Regions from separate parts of the Roseovarius tibetensis genome, predicted to be linked through region 1. Evidence: riboswitches for the same ligand, from Rfam matches in the RefSeq annotation. Region 1 holds a riboswitch; the other holds the start of a gene.

What was found. Region 1 has a riboswitch for cobalamin ahead of ACROSR_RS15655 (TonB-dependent receptor plug domain-containing protein). Riboswitches for the same ligand answer to the same signal wherever they lie in the genome.
Region 2: it holds a riboswitch for cobalamin, as region 1 does, so the genes downstream of both, ACROSR_RS12185 (energy-coupling factor ABC transporter permease) here and ACROSR_RS15655 (TonB-dependent receptor plug domain-containing protein) in region 1, are expected to answer to the same signal.

Annotation. Positions count from the first base shown of each region.
Region 1 covers NZ_JBPBBB010000030.1:29,608-32,614, reverse strand. The annotation lists gene ACROSR_RS15655 (TonB-dependent receptor plug domain-containing protein) at 1-1,345, opposite strand, end outside; cobalamin riboswitch at 1,480-1,692, opposite strand; gene ACROSR_RS15650 (nucleotidyltransferase family protein) at 1,732-2,340, opposite strand; gene ACROSR_RS15645 (ABC transporter permease) at 2,337-3,007, opposite strand, start outside.
Region 2 covers NZ_JBPBBB010000017.1:37,503-40,509, forward strand. The annotation lists gene cobF (precorrin-6A synthase (deacetylating)) at 1-506, opposite strand, end outside; gene ACROSR_RS12185 (energy-coupling factor ABC transporter permease) at 575-1,252, opposite strand; cobalamin riboswitch at 1,311-1,493, opposite strand; gene cobA (uroporphyrinogen-III C-methyltransferase) at 1,529-2,248, opposite strand; gene ACROSR_RS12195 (cobyrinic acid a,c-diamide synthase CobB) at 2,245-3,007, opposite strand, start outside.

The sequences.
Region 1 (3,007 bases):
TTTCCGTGTAGAAGACCGTCGCGCGGACGAAGCCCTCGCCGGCGAACCGCTTTTCCAGGCCGATATCATAGCTGGTGCTTGTTTCGGGCTGAAAGTCCGGGTTGCCGAAGAACGGGTCGAGCTGCGACAGCGTCGGCGCGCGAAACCCGTCAGAGGCCGAGGCGCGCAGGATCACGTCGTCCTGCAGCCGCCAGGCAAGGGCCGCGCGCGACGACAGTTCGCCCGAGAATTTCGAATGATCGTCATGCCGCACCGAGAACGCCAGATCGAGGGTCCGCAGCGGGGCGACCAGAAGTTCCGCCTGCAGGCCGGTCAGGTCGATGGTCTGGTTGAGATCCTCTTCCTCGGTGTAGTCGCCGCCGAAATTAAGCGTCCAGATGCCCCCCGGATCATAGCTGCCCCGATACTCGATGCGGTCGCGTTCGCCCTTGAACCGATCCCCGGTGCCGTTGGAAAAACTGACGCGATCCGTCTCGAAGGTCGACACGGACAGCTCGTGGGTGACCGGCCCTGTGTCCAGTTCGGTGAACAGGCGCACGCCCGTCACCTCGCGGTTGTTGTACTCGTCGAAGGGGGGCGCACCATCGCCGCCGAACTCGTCGAACTCGGCGCGGCTGTCGATGTAAAGCGCACTGAGGCCCGCCGCGAAAGTGTCGGTAAGCTGGTGGCGTGCGTAAAGATTGGCCTGTGTCGCCTCGTACCCGTCATCCTCGGTTCCGAAGGCCGACGCCGAAAAGCCATCGGTCTCGATCCGGCTGATCGAGAATGCGAGATCGGTGCGGTCGGTGCGCGCGGTCAGGCCGAGAACGCCGCGCCGGAAGGCGTATTGCCCGGCCTCGGCCTCGGCAAAGCCGTGCACGCCGTCCTCGGTGGGGCGCAGGCTTTCGATGTTGACCACGCCGCCCACGGCGTTGAGACCGTAGCGCGCCGATTGCGAGCCTTTCAGCACCTCGATCCGGCCCAGCCCGGCATTGGTCAGCCCGCCGAAATCAAAGCCGCCGCCGCTGCTGGCGGGGTCGGTCACGTCGATGCCGTCGATCAATACCGGCACATAGGCCCCGCCAAGCCCCCGGATGCGCAATGTCGAGGTCGTGCCAAGCGGCCCGTTGGCCGAGGCGGAAATGCCCGGCTCGAATGTCAGGACGTCGCCGATGCGGGCGCGGGGCGCGGACCGGATCGCATCTGCATCGATCACCTCGACGGTTGAGCCGCTGCGCGCCAGCCGGGTGATGGTCTGGTTGGCGGTCACGGTGATCGTGTCGAGGTCTAGAACCTCTTGTCCAAGTGCGGGTGTGGTGCAGAGCGCACAAAGCGCGCTGGCCGTGGTCATCTTGAGATATGTCATGTCATGCCTATTGGTGCCGCGTGGCGGCATTGGTGTTCCAAACGATAAGTCGTTGGAAAGGCATACCTTTCCGCAGACGGTGAAAGTGCCACCACTACGGAAAAGACCGTTATCCAGTGCGCGCCCCGCGCCCGGATAGGGTGATCACTTCGGCAGGTCTCCTGACTTGCGGGTCATGGCTTTGCCGGGTCTTCCCATCGCGGGGTCCGCGACAGTGACATGGGTCCGGCTTCGCTCACCGCTTACAGTTGCGGGGGCAGTCGCGGTCTTGGCCACCTGTCGGGGGCCGCACCGTGTTCCCTATTACCCGGACAGATCATGCCCGGACCAAAGTGGTGTGACGGTACTGAAACCGGACCGAATTGCAAAGAGAAAATGTCCGCCGGTCAGCCGCCGTTGCGTGCGCGCCACGTCGCCCAGGCCTCGGGCGTGTCAAGATCGGTGGTCGCGCGTGTGTCGGGCAGGGCGAGATGGCGCACGGGATGCGTGCGCAGAATGTCGCGCGCGCCGTCATCTCCCGTCAGCCGCGCCAGGGTCGGCAGGACATCGGCCGGGAAGATCACCGGGTGACCGGCGCGGCCATCCTGAGAGGTTGCGCGCAGGATCGACCTTGAATCATTAGCTTGCAGAACGGTCTTCAAGTCCTGCGTCAAGAGATCCGGCAGGTCGGGCAGGACCACCATCAGTCCGGCATAACCGCCCGCGCGCGCCCGATCCGCCCCGGCGCGCAGCGAGGCCGACATACCGGTCGCCGCATCGTTCACGGTCATCAGGTGAAGGCGTGGGCCGACGAGATCCCGCAAGGTGTCGGCACGCTCGGGCCGGTCGGGCGGCAGCGTCACCGCGACATCCAGCCCAAGATCCAGCGCCGCTGCCACACGGTCACGCAACAGGGGCTGGCCGCGCACCGGTTCCAGCAGCTTGTCGCGGCCGCGCATCCGCGACGACGCCCCGGCGGCGGGCAGCAGGATCAGGACCCGCGGACCGGTGCTCATCGGATCACGTTCAGACGCAATCGCAGACCGCGCCGCGCCGCTTGCGGCAGGTGACGGTTGAGACGCCGGTTGATCAGCCCGAAGATGCCGATGATCACCAGAGTCAGCAGAATGAAATAGCCCGCGAGGATCGGGTAGGGCACGAAGGGATTGAAGGTCTTGTCGGCAAAGAAATTGGCGTAATAAAGCGCGTCACCGCGTTGCTGCCATGCCGGGAAGCCGGAAAAGAAGACCAATGTGGTGGCGTGAAACAGGAATATCGCCTCGTTGGTATAGGCGGGCCAGGCCAGCCGCAGCATCGTGGGCCAGATGATCTTGCGAAAGCGTGGCAGGCCCGAAAAGCCATAGGCATCGGCGGCCTCGACATCACCGCGCGGGATCGAGCGCAGCGCGCCGTAGAAGATCTCGCCCGAATAGGCGGCGGTGTTGAGAAACAGCACGACAAGCGCGCCCAGCCATGCCGAGGTGAACGCGTCAAAGACCGGAGACACGGATTTCAGCGACAGGAACAGGAAGTAGGCAAAGAAGAACTGGATGAAGAGAGGCGAGCCGCGAAAAATGAAGATGAACCATTCCGACGGCTTGCGGACCAACGGGTTGCGCGTGCCCTTGCCCACGGCAACGGCGGTAGCAAGGAAAAACCCCGCGAGAAGGGCGATCGTGCCGA
Region 2 (3,007 bases), on a different contig from region 1:
GACGCCCGCAGACGGCGCCCTGTCGTGATCTGCACTGCGCCGTCCACCGTGTTGAGCGGGATTGCATGGGCCGCCGTCAGCGCCTGTATCGCCGTGATGCCCGGCACGACCCGGACGGAGGGGGTGGGATGCAGGCGCGCGGCAATGCGCAGCGTGCTGTCGTAGAGCGATGGATCCCCCCAGACCAGAAGCGCGACAGGGCCATCGACCCCGGCCTGCGCGATGGTCGCTTGCCAGCGACGGGCGATCTCGTCATGCCAGCGGGCGACGCGCTCTTGATAGGGCAAGGCGGGAGCGCGCTCTGGATATTCGAACTGAGCGACAGCGGCCCGGGACCCCGTGGCCGCTATGATCTGGTATCGAATCTCGGCGAGGTCGTCCTTGCCCTGCCCCTTGTGCGGCACGAGGATCAGGGCGGCGTCGCGCAGTGCCTGTACCCCCTCCAGCGTGATATGCGATAGGCTGCCGGTACCGATGCCCACGAGCCGGATATCAAGTTGTGTCATGTCGGTTTCCACGCACGAGGAAGCCCGGGCCCGTATGCGGGACCCGAGCTTCGATTGCGATGGCAAGCCTACGCGGCGTTGTACAGCCGATGGGTGAACAGGCGCGAACGCTCCATCCCGCGCAGGGCCTTGGCCCCGGCTAGGATGCCCAGATCGGCAATCGGCTCGACAAGGAGCACGAGCATGTAAGCCGCGCCGAATGTCCAGACGGATTGGAATATCTCGGCGCCGGCGCCCTGGCCATAGAACGCCCAGAAGGCGACCCAGGCGACAATGCCGCCCTGATACATGGCGGAGAGTTTCAGAACGCTGGAATAGTCCAGGTCAACATATGCCGTGGTTTGCGGAATGGTCCGTCGTGCCAGCGCGGTGATGGCGAAAAGCGGCACCAGCAGGGTGGTGACATTCACGAAATACATCGGCATGTCCGTCGGGGAAAAAAGCATCCCTTGAAGCAACAGGCCGAACGCGAGGCCAATTGCGGCCGGTGCGGCTCCCATGAGCAGGAACAATGTCGTGCCGAGAATGAAGTGCACCTCGGAGATCCCTACCGGGAAATGCGGAAGGACTTCGAAAAAGACGAATGTGCCGACGGCTGCAAAGAGCGTCCTTACGGCAAACGAACCTGCGTCATGCGCCCGCAGGTCTTCCAGTGCGAGTTTTGCTGTATAGCCGGTCGCGCCGGCTGCGGTCGTATATGCAAATGCCATTTTGGCGCCGTCAACGACACCGGGTTCGATATGCATGGGGTATCCCTCGTTTCTATGGCTGCCCCTCCGGCAGCAAGATGCGCCGCATGCGCGGCGGGTTCGCTCTTATACGGCAGGTCTCCTGACTTGCGGGTCGCTGCGTGTCCGGCCTTCCCAGCCCGGAGGGGCCAGTGGTTTTCCATTACGCTCGCCGCTTACAGTTGCGGGGGCAGTCCGGGTCTTGCACCCGGTTCCCTATTAAGACGCTGAACACGTCACCGTGATTGAGAGTATTGCAGGTCATCGGATGGCGAACAAGTGATGAAGTTGGGCCTAATCCTCGCAAAGCGAGCCGAAAAGGATGAGCGCCGGATTGTCGCTGACCTCTTGGGTCAGCTGGTCTGCCAGCGACTGCACCGTGTGGCGTTCGATACGTTGCGCCTCGGTGCTGACTCCCTCGGCCAGCAGCGCCGGCGTGGTTCCGGGCAGCCCGGCTCCGCGCAGCGTGTCCACAAGTTTGGGAAAGGTGCGCTTGCCCATGAAAACGACCGTGGATGCGGTCGGATCGGCAAGCGCTGCGATATTCATGTCGTCTGGCAACTGTCCGGTCACGTCATGCCCGGTGATGAACTGGACACGCCGCGAAGTCAGTCGGCGGCTGAGCGGAATACCCGCAGCGGCGGCAGCTGCACAGGCCGAAGGCACACCGGGGATGATTTCAAAGGGGATGCCTGCAGCCTTGAGCGCAGTGATTTCTTCTTCGAGGCGTCCGAAAATGCCGCTGTCGCCAGATTTCAGCCGCACTGTGCGCTGGTTCATCTGCGCGTAGTCGACAAGAAGCTGACTGACATGGGTCTGCCTGGGCGAGGCCCGCCCCGCACGCTTGCCGACCCCGACAAGATCGGCCCCGCTGCGCACATGTCCCAGGATCGGGCCGGAAGACAGGTCATCGAAGAGCACGGCATCCGCGCGCTTCAGCCGATCCACGGCCTTGAGTGTCAGAAGTTCGGGATCGCCGGGCCCCGAACTCACGAAACTGACAAAGCCGGTCATGCGCCTTCCTCTTGGGTGATAAGGTGAAAGAACGTCCCCGAGGCCAGGCCGCGGCGCGAGCCTGTCTCGGGCACCGGAGAGCCATCGGCGTCGCACACCTTCGCCAATGGCGCATCGGGCTGTTCGAGAATGGTCGAATAGTGGAATTCGTGCCCGCGCAGCGCCGTGCCCGGAGAGAATCCCGGCAATGGGGCCTCAAGGACCGCCCGCCGATAGCCAAGGTGGAATTTGCGTTTCTCATAGCTGGTGACAAGCCCGAGCAGCCCTGCCATCCGGTGCCGGGTGCCGGATTTGTCGATCAGCGCTTCGCCCAGGGCCATGTAGCCGCCGCATTCGCCATGCACGGGGCGGGTTTGCGCGTGCGCGCGCAGGCCTGCGCGAAACCTTTCGGCGGCGGCAAGTTCGCCTGCGTGCAGCTCTGGGTACCCGCCGGGCAGCCAGGCCAGATCGGCATCCGGGTGCGGGGCCTCATCGGCAAGCGGAGAAAACGGCATGATCTGCGCACCTGCCTCCTGCCAGCCTTCCAGAAGATGCGGATAGGTGAAGGAAAACGCCGCATCCCGCGCGATCGCGATGCGCTGCGCCGGCGGTCCGGGCAGGCTGGCCGGGGTTGGGGGCAAAGCGCGGCCCCGGGCCGCCGCGCGAATGGCGGCAAGATCCACATGCGCGCGCAGAAAGCTGGAATATCCGGCAATCGCGGCGTCAAGATCGGGGTGTTCCACGGCCTGTATCAGGCCCAGGTGCCGCTCCGGCAGGGCC